Regions from separate parts of the Bradyrhizobium sp. WSM2254 genome, predicted to be linked through region 1. Evidence: riboswitches for the same ligand, from Rfam matches in the RefSeq annotation. Region 1 holds a riboswitch; the other holds the start of a gene.
The links. Region 1 has a riboswitch for ZMP and ZTP ahead of glyA (serine hydroxymethyltransferase). Riboswitches for the same ligand answer to the same signal wherever they lie in the genome.

Region 1 (9,043 bases):
CCCGCGCAGCATTGTCGCCCCGAATCAGGCACATGCTGCAATATACGGCCCGACACGGCCTCGGCCCTTGGCCTCCACCATCGATGAGTGAGACCTTGGGCGGCAGAGCCATCCAACGGCACCAATGCTGCGGGCCGACCCGACCTGCAAGCCTCTCGGGGTGGAACCATGTGGGCCTTCTTCGAACGTCTCCTCGACTCCTCGATGTTCTCGCCACACGGGATCTGCCTGCTCTGGGAGCCCGAACTGATCTGGCTGCACGTCGTCTCGGACGCCTGCATCGCCGCAGCCTATTTCTCGATCCCGTTTGCACTCGCGATCCTCGTCACCAAGCGGCGCGACCTCAAGTTCGGGTGGCTCTACTGGGCGTTCGCGGTCTTCATCATGGCGTGCGGCCTGACGCATGTGCTGTCGATCTACACGCTCTGGGTCCCGGTCTACGGCATCGAGGGCATGGTCAAGGCGGCGACGGCCATTGCGTCGGTCTTCACAGCCGGTGCGCTCTGGCCGCTGCTGCCGAAAATCCTGACGATCCCCTCGGCGTTCGAGTTCCGGCAGGTCCAGGCCGCGCTCGAGGAGGAAGAGACTAAGAACCGGGATGCAGCTCAGCTGCTCGGACAGGTCCGTGAAGCCCAGCGCGCGCTGCGCGAGAGCATGACGCGCCTCACCGCCGTGGTCGAGACCGCGGTCGACGGCGTCATCCTGTTCGACGCGCAAGCCCACATTCTGCTGTTCAATCCCGCCTGCGAACGGTTGTTCGGCTATCGCGCCGACGAGGTCATGAACCGCGACATCGGCATGCTGATGTCCAGCGAGGCGAGGCCCTCATCCGCGGGTCGTGCGCGGCGCTTCGCAACCGGGGAAGCCGGCGGCCTGCGCAAGGACGGATCGACCTTTCCGATGAATCTGTCGGTGGGCCAGGCGTGGCAGGACGGCGAGCTGATCTACGTCGGAATCGTCCACGACCTGACCAACCGCAAGCTGACCGAGCAGCAGCTTCAGCAGGCGCAGAAGATGGAGACGGTCGGCCAGCTCTCCGGCGGCATCGCCCACGACTTCAACAATCTGCTCACCGTCATCATCGGTAACGCGGAATTTCTCAGTGACCAGCTCAAGGCCCGTCCCGACCTCAGGCGTTTCGCCGACGATATCTGCCTGTCGGGCGAGCGGGGCGCGGAGCTGACGCAGCGGCTGCTCGCGTTCAGCCGCCGCCAATTGCTGCAACCCCGCGCGATCGAGTGCCGCGACCTCCTCGAGTCCATGCACAAGCTGCTCAAGCGGACCTTGCGCGAAAACATCGAGATCAGGACGGCGTTCGGCCCCGGCTCCATCATGGCCTTCGCCGACCGCGCCCAGCTCGAATCCGCAGTCCTCAATCTCGCGCTCAACGCGCAGGACGCCATGCCGGCCGGCGGACATCTCACCCTGAGCACCGAGCTCGCCGCGATCGACGACGACTATCGCGCCCTTCACCCGGAAGTGGCCTCCGGCAGCTACGCCCTGATCTCCGTCACCGATGACGGCGAAGGCATGACGCCTGACGTCATCGAGCATGCTTTCGAGCCGTTCTTCACCACCAAGGAAGTCGGCAAGGGCTCGGGCCTCGGCCTCAGCATGGTCTATGGCTTCGCCAAGCAATCCGACGGCCATGTCGCGATCTATAGCGAACAGGGCCTTGGGACGACGGTCAGGCTCTACCTGCCGCGCGCCGGCGCCGGACAATCCGTGGCCGACGTGCAGGAGAGCGAGGAGGCGGCGCCGCGAGGCTACGAGACGATCCTGATCGCGGAAGACGATCCGTTCGTGCGCTCCTCGGCCATCCGCAGGGTGGAATCGCTTGGATATCGCGTGATTGCGGCCGTCAACGGCAAGGAGGCCCTGCAGCGACTGCGCACAGATCCCAGCATCGACATGCTGTTCACCGATATCGTGATGCCCGGAGGCATAAGCGGATGGGAGCTCGCCGATCAGGCCCGGCTCATTCGCCCCGGTCTCCCGGTCCTGTTCACCTCGGGCTACGCGCTGGAGACCCTGGTCGAGCAGGGCCGAGCGCGCACGCAATCGATCCTTCTGACCAAGCCCTATCGCAAGATCGAGCTTGCGCAGCGGCTCCGGGACGCATTCGCCGCGGCGGCCCTGATCTCATAGGGCAGGACCGGCACCCGCGCGAGGCAATCTCTCCCAGGCGCCCAGGAAGTTCGCTTGCCAAGCCCGGCCGGTTTTGGCCTATTAGCCGCCAGATATGCCTTCGGAGTGACTGCAATGGTTCCTTTTTTCGTCCAGATCAAATGCAAGCTTGGCCAGTCCTACACGGTTGCCAATGCGCTTGCCGAAGCCGAGATCGCCTCCGAGATCTACTCCACCGCCGGCCAATACGACCTGCTGGTGAAGTTCTACCTCGACAAGGACACCGACATCGGCCACTTCGTCAACGAAAAGGTGCAGGTGCTGCCCGGCATCCAGGACACGCTCACCATCATCACCTTCAAGGCGTTCGGCACGGGCTAGCTGCCCGGAATTGACGCAAGCAAAGGATGCTGGCGGATCCCTGCGTGCCAATCGGGGGAAGGACCGGACTTACGCGCCACCCTCCTTGCGTTTCGGGCGCGGCGGACCGTCCACCGGCGGCAGCGACTTGACGTAATCCGCGATCGCCGCGATGTCCTCGTCCGACAATTGCGAGGTGTTCTTGATCACACGCCTCATCGCGCCGCCGACGCTGTCGCCCTCGGGCAATTCGCCCGTCTTCAGGAGGTTGGCGATATCCTTCGCGCTCCATTCGCCGATGCCCTTTTGCGTGATGTTCGGCACCCACCCCTCGCCTTCCGGATTGGGCCCGCCGGCAAAGCGCTGCGCGGTGATGATGCCGCCGAGCAGATTGCGCGGGCTATGACACTCCGCGCAATGGCCGAAGCCGTTGACGAGATAGGCGCCGCGATTCCATTGCGGTGACTTCGCGCCGTCGGCGACGAACGGCTTGCCGTCCTTAAACAGCAATTTCCAGATGCCGACATTGCGGCGGACGTTGAAGGGGAACGGCAGGTCGTGGTCGCGCACCTTGCCGGACACCGGCGGGAGCGTCTTCAGGTAGGCGAAGAGATCGCGAACGTCCTCGACCTTCGCCAGATGATAGGACGTGTAGGGAAATGCCGGGAAGTAGTGCTTGCCCTCGGGCGACACGCCGCGCATCACGGCGCTTACGAAATCGGCCTCGCTCCAGCGCCCGATGCCGTCGGCGGGATCGGGGGAAATGTTGGGTGCATAGAACGTGCCGAATGGCGAGCCGAGCGCCAGGCCCCCGCCCAGCCGCAATCGGTCTGGCTGGTTGGGCACGGCATGGCAGGATGAGCAGCCGCCGACGTTGAAGATCTCCTGCCCGTTGGCAAGATCCGGCGCGCGGGATGGCAACGGCACGGCCGATGCAGCCGGCGCGGTCAGCCACCAATAGACGCCGAAGCCTGCAACGGCGGCCATCAGCATGACAAGAATTGTTCGTTGCAGCATCGATGTATCCCATGGAGATCAGGCGAACTTACGGATTCGGCGGCGGCCGCTCCAGCCACGAATAATTTAGATGGTTTGAGCCCGATCCGGGAATAAACTCGGACGCGCACTGTTTGCAGGTTAATAGCAATCAGGCGTCAACAGGGAGAGACCCATGAACAAAGCACTTTTTGCCACGCTGGCACTCGGAGCTGCCGTCGCGTTCGCCGCCCCGGCCAGCGCGGAGAAACTGAAGGCGACGCTGGATGGCAAGTCCGAAGTGCCCGCCACCACCACCAGCGGCACCGGAACGGCCGACCTGGACTATGACGCCGCGAGCAAGAAGCTCTCCTGGAAGGTGACCTATTCGGGCCTCTCCGGCCCCGCTACCGCCGCTCATTTCCACGGACCCGCCGAGGCCGGCAAGAACGCCGGCGTCGCGGTCGCGATCCCGAATGCGGCGTCGAGCCCGGTCGAGGGCTCTGCAACCCTGACCGATGCGCAGGCCGCCGACCTGCTGGCCGGCAAGCTCTACGTCAACATTCATACCGCGGCCAATCCGGGCGGCGAGATCCGCGGTCAGGTGACGAAGTAAGCTTCAACGGCGGCTTCGTCGGCGAAGGCCGGGTGCTGGAGGGGGCGCCCGGCCTTTTCGATTCGAGAGAAGCATTTGAAATCAACAGCCGGGAGCTTAAGCCACACTCAGCGCCTGCGCGAGATCCGCGATCAAATCCGACGGATTCTCGATGCCGATCGACAGCCGGATCGTGGAATCGAGAACGCCGATTTTCTGGCGGATGTCGGCGGGAACGCCGGAATGAGTCATCGTCGCAGGCAGGCTGGCAAGCGACTCCGTGCCGCCAAGGCTCACCGCGAGCTTGAGGATTTGCAGCGCGTTGAGGAATTTGACCGCGGCTTCCTTGCCGCCGACGATGTCGAACGAGAACGTGGAGCCCGCCCCGAGGCACTGCCTTGCGAACACGCGTCCGGCCGGCGAGGCCTCCTCATGGTGACCGAGATAGTGGACTTTCGCCACCTTGTCGTGATCGCGCAGGTAGTCCGCCACGAGCCGCGCATTCGTATCGGCTTTTTCCATCCGCAGGCTCAGCGTCTCGAGCGAGCGGTTGATCATCCAGCAGGAGTGCGGATCGAGCTGGGTGCCGATGGCGCCGCGCAGCGCCTTGATGCCCTTCATGATCGCCTTCGAGCCGAGCGCGGCGCCCGCGATCAGGTCGGAGTGACCGCCGACATACTTCGTCAGCGAGTACAGCGAGAGGTCGGCGCCGTGCTCGATCGGCCGCTGAAACACCGGCCCGAGCAGCGTGTTGTCGCAGGCGATGATCGGCGTGTGTCCCTGGGCCTTTCCGATCGCATCGGCGATGCGGCGAATCATCGCGACGTCGACCAGGCCGTTGGTCGGGTTGGCCGGGGTCTCGATCAGGATCATCGAAACCCGGCCCTTGCGCATCGCCTCCTCCGAGGCCTGCTTGACCGCCGCCTCGTCGATGCCGTCGGCAAAGCCGACGGCGCCGATCGACAGGCGCGCAAGCGTGTTCGTCAGCAGGGTTTCCGTCCCGCCATAGAGCGGCTGGGAATGCAGGATGACGTCGCCGGGGCGGACGAAGGCGAGGATGGTGGTCGCGATGGCCGCCATGCCGGAGGAAAACAGCGCACAGCTCTCGGTGCGCTCATAGACCGCGAGCCTGTCCTCGACGATTTCGCTGTTGGGGTGATTGAAGCGCGAATAGACCAGGCCCGCGCCCATGCCTTCCGGCGGCTCGCGCCGGCCGGCGACGAAATCGAAGAAGTCCTGCCCGTCCTCGGCCGTCCTGAACACGAAGGTCGAGGTCAGGAACACCGGCGGCTTGATGGCGCCTTCCGACAGCTGCGGATCATAGCCATAGGTCAGCATCAGCGTTTCCGGATGCAGCATATGGTTGCCGATGTGGGTCTTCGACGGGAACGGTTTGACCATGGCCTGTCTCGCTGTTGACTAGGATCCGCGCCGCGCGTTGGAACTCCAAACATTGTGAGGCAATCGGGAGCGAGATGCGCCGGCATCCAGCAGGTCGAATCAACGCCGCGTCGGCTCGACCGAAGATAACCACTCTGACAACGATCCGTCAGGCCTTGGAAACAGAATTTGCTCCGTACACTACGCCTGGAACGACACTACGCCTGGAACGGGAAAAGCCCGGCACATCTCGACGCACTCTGACCTGAGGCGCGCGACGACCTCATCGTTTCCGTTGGCCTGCAGAGCCGCCGCAATGAACCCGCCGATACGACGCATTTCGGGTTCTCCCATGCCACGCGTGGTCGCCGCCGGTGTCCCAAGGCGAATACCACTCGGCCTGAGCGGCGGGCGCGGATCGTCCGGAATCACTTGCTTGTTTGTGGTGATGGCGATGGCATCAAGCACATCCTCGGCTGCCCGCCCGTCCAGTCCGACGGACGCGACCGTATCGACGACCATCATGTGATTGTCCGTCCCGTCCGTGACCAGCTTCATCCCGCGCTCCATCAGCGCGCCGGCAAGAACCTTCGCGTTGCGCAAAACCTGCCGCGCGTAGACCTGGAAATCCGAGGTCGCCGCCTTCTTGAGCGTGACGGCAATCCCGGCCACGACGTTCATGTGAGGTCCGCCCTGTAAACCGGGAAATACGGATGCATCGATCCGGCCGGCATTTTCTTTCCGGCATAGGATGATCCCGCCACGGGGGCCGCGCAGTGTCTTGTGGGATGTCGTCGTCATGACGTCGAAGCCGGCATCAAGCGGATTGCGCATGACATTCGCGGCAACCAAGCCGCCATAGTGGCTCACGTCAGCCATCGTGAGCGCGCCAACTTCGTCGGCAATACTCTTGAATGCCGCATAGTCCAGGTCGCGCGGATAGGAGCTGTAACCGCACAACACCATCTTCGGACGCGCTTTACGCGCAATCGCGCGCAATTCGTTGAAATCAATCGCGCCGCCGTTTGACGGGGCCGTCTTGTAGCGAACGAAGTTGAACAAACGCCCCATGTGGGACACCGGCGCGCCGTGGGTGAGATGACCGCCATGGGACAGGTCCATGGCGAGAATGGTGTCGCCGGGCTCCAACAGGCCGAGATAGACGGCCTGATTCATCGGTGATCCCGAAAGAGGCTGAACGTTGGCGTGCCCGGCACGAAAAAGCGCGCAGGCCCGCTCGCGTGCGAGGCTCTCGATTTCGTCCGTATACTGCTGGCCGCCGTAGTATCTGCGTCCCGGATATCCCTCGGAATATTTATTGGTGAAGACCGATCCGAGCAGTTCAAGCACCTCGGGGTAGGTGTAATTCTCGGACGGAATCAGTTCGACGCCGTCCTGTTGGCGGCGCTCTTCCCCCGCAAGGGCGGCGGCGATCTCTTGATCGTTGATGGACAGTTCGTTGCGAAACGACGGCATGCTCGGGCTCCTCAACACGCTGTTTTTCCAGCAGATTGGTTGCCCAGGCGATCGGCGTTGGAACCCCTCGCGCTTCACCGTGGTCGATTCCACGTTAGCTCGCCAGTCGCGCGATAGGACGAATGAGCACGGAGGCTCTTCGTAAAGTACAACCTAGCCGACCTGCGGACCTGCCGCAACTACCAGTTACCGCAGGCCGTGCTGGTTGAGGCAACGCTCGGAGCCGCATCAGCGAAGCGACATGCGGGGGCACCTTCCCCGGATATCGCTGCGCTCATCCGGTCTACGAGGTCGAGCGTGGAAAAAAGTGAGGTGGCTACTTCAACTTCAGGCGATACGTCTCGTGGCAGTCGGAGCAACGATCGTTGATTGCGGTATAGGCGGCCTTGAGGCTCGCGACGTCGGTGATCTTGCCCTTGACCTGCGCGATCGCCTTCTGCACCGGCGGGATCTTGGAGTCGAAATCGGCCTTGTTCTTCCAAACCTTCGGCGAGGCCCCATAGGTCGCGTTCACCACGTCCTGCTTTGGATTGACTTCGAAGGTCTTGGCGATCTTGGCGACGTCGGTCTCAAGGTTGGCGATCGCCTCGTCGACGGCCTTCTGGTCGTAGGGGATGTCGCCCTTGGTCATCTTCAGGATGACCGTATAGAGGCTCTTGGCCTGCGAGCGCATCAGATTGTCCTGTTGAACCGCGACCTCCTGCTGCGCCATCACGGCGCCCGCGCCCAATAGCAGGGTCGTCGCGACAATCATCGTCCGTTTCATTGTTGGTTTCTCCGACTCGCAGATGCCTTGGGATTGGACCCTCCACCCGCTTCACGGGAGTCGCGGTCCATCCATGGATAGAACCCCGCGCGGGGCGTTTATTCCCGCGCGGGAGGATTGTGGCTTACAGGCTGTGACGGCGACGGTGCTCGCTGATCGCGATCCACACCCGCTCCGGCGTTGCCGGCATGTCGATGTGGTCGATCTTGTACTCGCGCCAGAGCCCATCGACGATGGCGTTGACGACGGCCGGACAGGAACCGATCGCGCCGGCCTCGCCCGCCCCCTTCACGCCCATTGGATTGGTCTTGCAGGGGACGTTGGCGGTCTCGAACACGAAGTCCGGACCGTCCGCCGCCCGCGGCAGCGCGTAGTCCATGAAGGTCGCGGTGATCAGCTGGCCGTCGCCCGCGCCGTAGACCACCTGCTCCATCAAGGCCTGGCCGATGCCCTGCATGGCGCCGCCATGGACCTGCCCCGCCAGCAGCAGCGGGTTGAGCGTCTTGCCGAAATCGTCGACGATCACGTAGTTGACGATCTTGATGATGCCGGTCGCCGGATCGATCTCGACTTCCGCCACATGCGTGCCGTTGGGATAGGTGCCGTCGGCGCTGGCGAAGGTCGCGCTGCCGTTGAGCTTCGACGGATCGGCGCCGGGGCGCTTGGCGAGGTCGGCGAAGGAGATCGAGCGGTCGGTGCCGGCGATCCGGATCACGCCATCGGTGATCTCGAGGTCGCCCGCGCTCGCTTCCAGCGCCTGCGCTGCGAACTCCTTCAGCTTCTTGCCCAGATCGCCCGCAGCGCGCTCCACACAGACGCCGCCCGTGGGTATCGAGGCCGAACCGCCGGTGCCGAGACCCGTGGCGATCTCGTCGGTATCGCCCTGACGGACGTGGACGCGCTCCGGCGCCACGCCGAACTGCTCGGCGACGATCTGCGCATAGGCGGTCTGGTGGCCCTGCCCGCTCGACTGCGTGCCGATCAGGACGGTGACGTCGCCATTGGGATCGAGGCGGACGTTGGCCGTCTCCTCACCCATCACGCCGCAAATCTCGACATAGCTCGCAAGGCCAATGCCGCGGATCAGGCCGCTCTTCTTGGCCGCCTTGGCGCGCTTGGGAAATTCCTTCCACTCGGCGATCTCCATCGCGCGCTTCAGATGCGCGGCGAAGTCGCCGGAATCATAGACCTTCCCCGTCGCGGTCTTGTACGGCAACGCCTTCGGCTGGATGAAATTCTTGCGGCGGATCGCGTCCGGCGTCATGTCGAGCTTTCGCGCGCAGGCATCGACCAGGCGCTCGATGACATAGGCCGCCTCGGGCCGGCCCGCGCCACGATAGGCATCGACCGGCACGCTGTGGGTG
Region 2 (9,043 bases), on a different contig from region 1:
ACGGCCTGGTGTCGCTGTTCGCCTTCGGCGGCATCTATGCCGCGGGCACCTTCGGCTGGCACACGATCCAGATCGGCACTTTCGGCATCATGCTCGCGATTGCCGGCGCCCTTGGCGCATGGCTTGGCGGCAAGCTCGACGATCGACTCGGGCCGAAGCGCGTCATTGCCGGCAGCTTGCTGATCCTGCTGCTGTCGGTGGCGGCGATCCTTCTGGTCGACAAGGACAGCGTGCTGTTCGTCAAGGTCGCAGCCCCCCAGCCGGGCGCGCCCCTGTTCTCGAGCGCCGCGGAGCGCGCCTATCTCGTGCTGGGCTGCCTAATCGGCGCTGCCGGCGGACCACTTCAGGCCGCCTCGCGCACGCTCCTGATCCGCCTCGCACCAAAGGATCGCATCGCGCAGTATTTCGGCCTGTTCGCGCTGACCGGGAAAGTGACGTCCTTCATCGGCCCGCTGTTGATCGGCATCATCACCGCGGCGACGGCGAGCCAGAAGGCCGGCATGGCCGTGCTGGTGGTGTTCTTCGTCGCGGGACTGGGGCTGTTGATGCGGGTGCGGGAAAAGTAACGTCGTCCCGGCGAAGGCCGGGACCCATACCGCGTGATCTATCGTTGGCGCGACGCGGCTAGTACCGCGGACCAAACTACTCCCTGGGGTTATGGGTCCCGGCCCCCGTGCGCAATTGCGCACTAGGCCGGGACGACCCGTGGAGAGTTTGGTGCTCAGTGCCTGAAGTGCCGCGTGCCCGTGAACACCATGGCGATGCCGTTGTCGTCGGCGGCCTTGATCACCTCGTCGTCGCGCATGGAGCCGCCGGGCTGCACCACGGCGGTGGCGCCGGCTTCGATGCAGGCGAGCATGCCGTCGGCGAACGGGAAGAACGCGTCCGATGCCACCACCGAGCCCTTGGTGAGCGGCTCGGCGAGCTTCAGCTCAGCCGCCGCATCCTGCGCCTTGCGCGCCGCGATGCGGGCTGAATCGACCCGGCTCATCTGGCCCGCGCCGATGCCGACGGTGGCGAGATCCTTGGCGTAGATGATGGTGTTGGACTTGACGTGCTTGGCGACGCGGAACGCAAACTTGAGGTCGCGCATCTCGGCTTCATCAGGCGCACGCTTGGTCACGACCTTGAACGTCATGTCGTCGACCACGGCGTTGTCGCGGCTCTGCACCAGGAGGCCGCCGGCGACCGTCTTCGCGGTCAGGCCCGGCGCGCGCGGATCGGGCAGGCTGCCTGCGAGCAGCAGGCGCAAATTCTTGCGCGCGCCGATGATGGCGATGGCTTCCTCGCTGGCGTCGGGCGCGATGATCACCTCGGTGAAGATCTTCGTGATCTCGCGCGCGGTGTCGGCGTCGAGCGCGCGGTTCATCGCGATGATGCCGCCGAACGCCGAGGTGGAATCGCAGGCGAGCGCCTTGCGATAGGCGCTGACGAGGTCGGAGCCTTCAGCGACGCCGCAGGGGTTGGCGTGCTTGACGATGACGCAGGCCGCGGTGCGCTTGGTGTCGAACTCGCCGATGCACTCATAGGCCGCATCGGTGTCGTTGATGTTGTTGTAGGAGAGCTCCTTGCCCTGGAGCTGCCGCGCGGTCGAGACGCCCGGGCGCTTGTCGGGGGTCGCATAGAACGCCGCGGTCTGGTGCGGGTTCTCGCCATAGCGCAGCGACTGGATCAGCCTGCCGCCGAAGGCGCGGAAATCGGGAGCGTCGATCTCGAGCTGCCGGTTGAACCAGTTCGAGATCGCAGCGTCGTAGGCCGCGGTGCGCGCATAGGCCTTTGCAGCAAGCCGCCGGCGCAGTTTCAGCGTGGTCGCACCGTTGTTGGCGGCGAGCTCGTCGAGCACCGCCTTGTAGTCCTCGGCCTCGACCACCACTGCGACGTCGTCATGGTTCTTGGCGGCGGCGCGGATCATCGCGGGGCCGCCGATGTCGATGTTCTCGATGCAATCCTCGAAGCCCGCGCCTTTCTCGACGGTTGCCTCGAACGGATACAGATTGACGACGAGGAGATCGATCGGCGCGATGCCGTGCGCCTTCATCGCGTCCGCATGTTCCTTGTTGTCGCGGATCGCGAGCAGGCCGCCATGCACCTTCGGATGCAGCGTCTTGACGCGGCCGTCCATCATTTCAGGAAAGCCGGTCAGCTCGGAGACGTCTTTCACCTTGAGGCCGGCCGCGGCGATCGCCTTGGCGGTGCCGCCGGTCGAAACCAGTTCGACGTCATGGGCGGCAAGCGCCTTGGCGAATTCGATCAGGCCGGTCTTGTCGGAGACGGAAAGCAGGGCGCGGGTAACGCGGCGGGGATGGTCAGTCATGAGCAAGATCCTCTGTCTTAAGGAGTGTCTATGCCCAGGCGCGCGGCGTCTTAAGTCCCGCGCTTCCCGATGGTGCTCCATCCAAGGTCGCCAGTCGCGCGAGCGAGCGCTCGATAGCAGCTTTCGGCCGTTTTCACAACGATGAGATGGGGCCGAATCGTGCGCTTCTACAGCGGAAGTTCCGGCTCGCGCCGGGCGTTGCGGCGGGCATTGGTGACCGCGGGCGAAGCGGTGGAGCGGACAAAACTCCAGCGGATCGAGGGCGCCTGGCGGGCATCCTGCCGGATCACGATCTGCGCGGTGCGGCGGGGGCCGTCATTGCCGGCCAGGAATACGCTGTCCTCGAGATCGACCTTGTCGTCGAGCGCCTCGAAGGTCCAGACGTCGCGGTTCGGCAGCACCAGCATGACGCCGCGGGCATCCGACAGCCGGCTTGCCTTCACCGCCGGATGCAGATGGAAGCGGACCGCGAAATCGGCATCGGCGCCCTTGAAACGTCCGCCTTGCGGCGGCGACAGCGTGTCCTCGCCGTCGATGCGCGCCCCGTCATTGGCGATCATCAGGACGCGGCGATGGATCGCGCCGAACTTGGCGAGATAGCCGTCATGCGACGTCGTGAGCAGCGTGCCGTTCTGCACGATTTCGCGATAGCTCTCGACCTCGACGGGGCCGCTGGTGACAGGCGCACCATGCAACAGCCGCTTCATCGCCGACATCTCCACGAACTGGCATGAGGAGGTGTCGTGATAGGTCAGCGTCGAATGCGCCGCCGTGCCGCGCGCGAACGGCCGCCAATTGTCGCGCCCCGTGGTCGGCATGCCGCAATTGGTGACGATGCGGCTGATGCCGGAGGACAATTCGAACGACAGGCAGCCGGCATGGGCGTCGTGGCTGACGCCGGCCGGCGGCGGCGGGCCGGTGTCGATGATCAGCGTGGTCTGGCCGGCATCGAGGCGCTGGAAGCCGGTATGCGGCATGTTCGACATCGGCGCGCCGTGGGTGTCGTCATAGGCAAGCAGCGTCGCGAGCAGGTCCGAGGGCGTCGCGCTCATGCCGTTGAACAGCGCGAAATTGCCGTCGCCGTGCCGGAAGAAGCGCAGCATCGGCATCATGCGGTCGATCGCGTTGAGCAGCGCCGGCGGCGGCGCGATGTTGCGCGCGGCGAAGGTCTGCCGCAGCGGCAAGAGGTCGATCAGGAGTTCGATCAGCGCGCCCGGATTGCGGGAGATGTGTCCGCCGTCGGGCAGGATCTGCCGCTGCAACTCGTCCGAAAGTTTTTTCGAGGCGCTGCGGATGTGCCGCGCCTGGTTGGCGAGGCAGAGCGTCGTGTAGCACAGCGCGATCAGCACCTGGAGCTTCGGCACCCCGTCCGGGATGTTCACCATGGTGTAGCGCAGGAAGCGGATCTCGCGGGCCAGCGCGCGCAGATAGCGGCGGTAGAATTTGTTGTCGGTGTCGTTGAGCACCAGGGGCGCCTGCGACAACAGCGAGATCACGCGCCGCGCCAGCACGTCGGCGCGTCGCGCGACGGGGCGGCGCTTGTTGGCGGGGTTGGCGATCCAGTCCTCGACCAGCGCGCGCGCATTGGCGCGCGTCAGCGCGGTGTCGGCGGCGCGCAGATGACGCAGCCAGCCGAAGCCGAGCAGCGCAACCTCCCAATCCTCCGACGGCGGCTCGAGATCGAAGATCGAACGGCCTTGGCAATTGACGATCTTGCCGGCGAAGACGAAACGGCCGGCATAGATCTCGGCGGCGCGGGTGGCGTCCGCCGTGCGCAAATCGTGCGGCGCGATGATCAGGCGGTCGGTGCGGCCGGGCCAGACCCGCGACAGCGCAACAGAACCGCCGCTCGCGCGCGCGAGCATGTTCCGCGCGAAGCGGTTCATCACCAGCGTCGAGATACGTCTGCGTTGAGCGACCGACACGCCTTGCCTTGAAGGGGGAGAGGAGGATTCCGACGAATCCTTATTAATCCCAAAATCGGCCGTCTGACACCACCTTGAACGGCGGGAATCAACGTCGAGTTTGTAAAAACCAGTGCAAAATCAGGATTTAACGAGCCGGGCGGCGAAGAATCCGTCGAGCCCGCCGAGCTTGGGATCGGCGTTCGGCAGATGGCTGGGCAGGGTGCGCAGGTCACCCTCGGCGGTGATGATCTCGGACAGCCCCGAGACCTCCGATGCCTCGATCGGGAGGCGGCGAAGCGCAGGCTCGGCGGCCAGCAGCGCGGCGATGGCGTGCTCGCCCTCCTCGGGTTCCAGCGAACAGGTGCAGTAGACCAGCGTCCCACCCGGCTTGAGCAGCGCGACCGATTTTCGCAGCAGCCGCTGCTGGAGCGCGGTCAGGGCGGCGATGTCGGACTCCTGTCGCAGCCAGGCCACGTCGGGATGACGGCGGATCGTGCCGGTTGAGGTGCAGGGCGCGTCGATCAGGATACCGTCAAAACCTTCCGCAGGGCCGGCCCATTCCGCGGCGTCAGCGACGACGGTCTCGGCCTGGAGCGACAGCCGCGCCAGATTCTCGCGCAGCCGTGCCACCCGGGCAGGCGAGCGGTCGACCGCCGTGACATGCGCGCCCGCGTGCGCCAGTTGCGCGGTCTTGCCGCCGGGGGCGGCGCAAAGATCGGCAATGGACTTGCCCTTGATGTCGCCGAACAGCCGGGCCGGCAACGCGGCGGCGGCATCCTGCACCCACCATTGTCCTTCGGCGAAGCCGGGCAGCATGGTCACCGAGCCATGCAGCAGCATCCGCACCGTCCCCGTCGGCAGCGTCTCGCCATGCAGGCGGCTCGCCCATTGGTCGGTGTCCGACTTCACGGTCAGATCGAGCGACGGCTCATGGCCGAGTGCCAGTGCCATGTTCCTTGCGGTCGCCTCGCTATAATGTGCGCTCCAGCGCGCCAGCAGCCATGGCGGCAGGTCCAGCGATTGCGTGGCAACTTCCTCGACCAGCGCCTGGCCCTCGCGCGCACAGCGGCGCAGCACGGCGTTGACGAGGCCGGCATAGCGCGCAGCGCGCCGGTCGGATTGCACGAGGCGGACGGAGAGATCGACGGCGGCATGATCGGGCACGTCCATCCAGAGGATCTGGGCGGCGCCGATCAGCAGCGCGCTCTGCGCGCGCGGTGCGTCGGAGGGAATGCCCTTGTCGAGCAGGCGGGACAGCACATGGCCGAGCGTGCCGAGCCGGCGCAGCACGGTCGCGACCAGGCGGCGCATCAGCGCGCGGTCGCGGTCGGCCAGCGTCTTCAGTCCGGGATGGGCGCCGCCGCCGTCGAGCTGGTCGTCAAGCGTGCGGTGCTTGTGCAGGACTCCGTCGACGATGTCGGCGGCAATCCGCCGCGCCGCAAGACCAGGCACTTCGGATGGTGGGGCGAAACGTTGAGATGGCATGCGGAAGTAAGGTTCTGAGCAAGCGGCAGTTCCGCCGATATGGGCGCATGCCTTGAGAAAGCTATCTCTGGCACGCGAATATGCCAAATGTAAGAATGGCCTCTCGCGTTTACAGGCCGTCATGGCCATTTCAGCAATGCGTTATTGGGCGTCGCACGCCCCGTGATCCTGCGCTAGGAACCTCGACGATGAGTGACCAGCCCTCCGTTTCCTATCGCAAGCAGCTCACGCCGGCCGCCCAGCGTGCGCTGGCCGAGGCGGAAGCGCGCCGGCAGGCTGCTGCTGCCCACGCCGAGGCGGCGCCGAAGGAATTGCAGGGACCGAAGGGCCCTGAGCCCACCCGCTACGGCGATTGGGAGCGCAAGGGTATCGCCTCGGACTTTTGAGGCTGTCTTTTTAGGCTGTCTTGCCGGATCGCCCGACTCAGCCCTAGCGTGCACGGATGCCGCGTTTCGATCCCAGCCATCCATACCGGCCCTCATTCAGTGGCTCGCCGTTCGGCCGTCACTTTTCGGGGCTGTTGCCGTGGATGTTCGTGGTCGGAATCGTGGTAGCCGTCGTGCTTACGTTCCGGCACGGGATGAACTGGCCCTTCCCGCATGCGACCGACGGTCAATCGCGAGATGCCGAGATCATTTTGCAGCAGGCCAATCCGGACATCCGTCAGCCGGTCGACGTCATTCGCACCATCGACGGTGATACCTTTCTCGCTCGCGTGCACCAGCGTGACGGACGCGTTCTCGTCGCGCGCGTTCGCCTGCGCGGCATCGACGCGCCCGAGATGAAGGCGTCCTGCCGGGAGGAACTGGACAAGGCCGAAGCCGCCACGGACGTGCTGCGCAATCTGCTCGGCCAGGGCGGCGTCACGATCACCAATCTCGGCCCCGACAAGTATGGGCGTGTTCTCGCCGACGTCGCGACCAAACACACTGCCAACGTCTCGGCCGTGCTGCTCGCGGGTGGCTATGCGCGCAGTTACAATGGCGGCCATCGCGACGGCTGGTGCGCGCGCAGCTGGCGCTTCTGGTAACAAAAAAAGCCGCGTCGAATGACGCGGCTTTCGCTGTCTTGTCCTGATCCTTCGATCAGCGCGTCACGACCACCGTCGTGCCGACGGAGACGCGGCTGTAGAGATCGGTGATGTCGTCGTTGAGCATGCGGATGCAGCCGTAGGAGACGAAGCCTCCGACGGAGCCCGGCACGTTGGTGCCGTGGATCGCATATTCGCCGCCGGCGAGCGTCATCGCCGCAACGCCCATCGGGTTGCGCGGCGAGCCGCCGGGAATGACGTCGGGAAGCTGCGGCTTGTCGCGCTTCACCTCGGCGGGCGGCGACCAGGCCGGATTGCGATATTTGCCGTCGATACGGGTCGTGCCGGCCCACTGCTTGCCGGACTTGCCGACGCCGACCGGATAGCGCACGGCGTGGCCGTTATCGAGAATGAGATAGAGCCGCCGCTCGTTGGTCTTGACCACGATGGTGCCCGGCGAATAGTCGGCCAGGTGCGCCCCCACCATTTCCGGCCGCGCCTCTGCCGCCGTTGACATCAATATCCCCGCCCCGATGGTGGCCGCCAACGCCACCGCAATCCTCATCGACATCGATGCTCGCCTTCCGTTGCCCCGAACGGGTTGTCCAAATCTACGCAAACCCGGCAATTGCCCGCTCGCCCACACAGTATTAACCGCGCCCGTTAACCGGATGGTTTCCACGCGCGGCCGCCGAGGGCCAGCCAGCACGGGAACAAAGGAAATGTTCGAAATAAAGTAAATGACCTGAAAACAACACTTGGCGGGAAAGATACGGCCATGCCGGCACGCGCCCTGACAAGAGCGTGAGGGTGTGAACGGCTGTTGTTTCGGGGGCGTGGATACAACCCGGAAGTGGCGTCGTGTCCCGGACGCGGCGCGGCACAAAGTGACGCGACGCAGAGCCGGGACCCAGCAAGCGGCAGCGGCCCCGGCTCGGCAGCGCATCGCTACTGGACGATGCTCCGCATCGCCAGGGAAGCGCTGCGCTGCGTCCGGGGCACGAGAGCTGCTACGCCGACTTCTTGTTCTGCCGGTTCTTGACGAGGTCGTCGACCACGGCGGGATCGGCCAGGGTCGACGTGTCGCCCAGGCTGCCCGGCTCGTCCTCGGCGATCTTGCGCAGGATGCGGCGCATGATCTTGCCGGAGCGGGTCTTGGGCAGGCCCGGCGCGAACTGGATCTGGTCGGGCGAGGCGATCGGGCCGATCTCCTTGCGCACCCAGGTCACGAGCTCCTTGCGCAGATCGTCGGTCGGCTGGACGCCAGCCATCAGGGTGACATAGGCGTAGATGCCCTGGCCCTTGATGTCGTGCGGGAAGCCGACCACGGCAGCTTCGGACACCTTCTCATGCGCAACGAGCGCGCTCTCGACCTCCGCGGTGCCCATGCGGTGGCCGGAGACGTTGATGACGTCGTCGACGCGGCCGGTGATCCAGTAATAGCCGTCGGCGTCGCGCCGGCAGCCGTCGCCGGTGAAGTATTTGCCCTTGTAGGTCGAGAAATAGGTCTGCTCGAAGCGCGCGTGGTCGCCATAGACCGTGCGCATCATGCCCGGCCATGACCGGGTGAGACAGAGATTGCCGGTGGTCTCGCCTTCCAGAACCTTGCCGTCGGCATCGACGATTTCAGGCACCACGCCGAAGAAGGGCTGCGTCGCCGAGCCCGGCTTCAGCTTGGTTGCGCCCGGCAGCGGCGTGATCAGGATGCCGCCGGTCTCGGTCTGCCACCAGGTATCGACGATCGGGCAGCGGTCGTCGCCGACGACGCGGTGATACCACTCCCACGCCTCCGGATTGATGGGCTCGCCGACCGAGCCGAGCAGGCGGAGCGAAGCGCGCGAGGTCTTCTTCACCGGCTCGTCACCGCTCTGCATGAGGGCGCGGATGGCCGTCGGCGCGGTGTAGAAGATGTTGACCTTGTGCTTGTCGATGACGTTCCAGAAGCGCGAATTATCCGGATAATTCGGCACGCCCTCGAACATCAGCGTGGTCGCACCATTGGCCAGCGGACCGTAGAGAATGTAGCTGTGGCCGGTGACCCAGCCGACGTCGGCGGTGCACCAGTAGATGTCGCCGTCGTGATAGTCGAAGACGTATTGATGCGTCATCGCGGCATAGACGAGATAGCCAGCCGAGGTGTGCAGTACGCCCTTGGGCTGGCCGGTCGAGCCTGAGGTATAGAGGATGAACAGCGGATCCTCGGCGTGCATGTGCTCGGCCGGGCACTCGGTCGTCACCATCTTGGCCGCGTCGTGGTACCAGAGGTCGCGCGACGGATTCATCTCGACACTGCCACCGGTGCGCTTG

Region 2: another riboswitch for ZMP and ZTP. It lies ahead of purH (bifunctional phosphoribosylaminoimidazolecarboxamide formyltransferase/IMP cyclohydrolase); the one in region 1 lies ahead of glyA (serine hydroxymethyltransferase).

The regions. Positions count from the first base shown of each region.
Region 1 covers NZ_AXAB01000023.1:134,878-143,920, reverse strand. Annotated here, with positions in the region: gene A3M7_RS0117805 (PAS domain S-box protein) at 169-2,148, shown strand; gene A3M7_RS0117800 (Lrp/AsnC ligand binding domain-containing protein) at 2,263-2,508, shown strand; gene A3M7_RS0117795 (cytochrome c) at 2,578-3,504, opposite strand; gene A3M7_RS0117790 (CHRD domain-containing protein) at 3,659-4,078, shown strand; gene A3M7_RS0117785 (cystathionine gamma-synthase family protein) at 4,175-5,458, opposite strand; gene glyA (serine hydroxymethyltransferase) at 5,639-6,913, opposite strand; ZMP/ZTP riboswitch at 6,948-7,033, opposite strand; gene A3M7_RS0117775 (cytochrome c) at 7,230-7,679, opposite strand; gene A3M7_RS0117770 (xanthine dehydrogenase family protein molybdopterin-binding subunit) at 7,804-9,043, opposite strand, start outside.
Region 2 covers NZ_AXAB01000013.1:143,679-152,721, forward strand. Annotated here, with positions in the region: gene A3M7_RS0110230 (MFS transporter) at 1-566, shown strand, start outside; gene purH (bifunctional phosphoribosylaminoimidazolecarboxamide formyltransferase/IMP cyclohydrolase) at 722-2,314, opposite strand; ZMP/ZTP riboswitch at 2,340-2,422, opposite strand; gene A3M7_RS0110240 (heparinase II/III family protein) at 2,482-4,200, opposite strand; gene A3M7_RS0110245 (RsmB/NOP family class I SAM-dependent RNA methyltransferase) at 4,360-5,706, opposite strand; gene A3M7_RS0110250 (DUF1674 domain-containing protein) at 5,895-6,092, shown strand; gene A3M7_RS0110255 (thermonuclease family protein) at 6,149-6,736, shown strand; gene A3M7_RS0110260 (L,D-transpeptidase) at 6,792-7,307, opposite strand; gene acs (acetate--CoA ligase) at 7,747-9,043, opposite strand, start outside.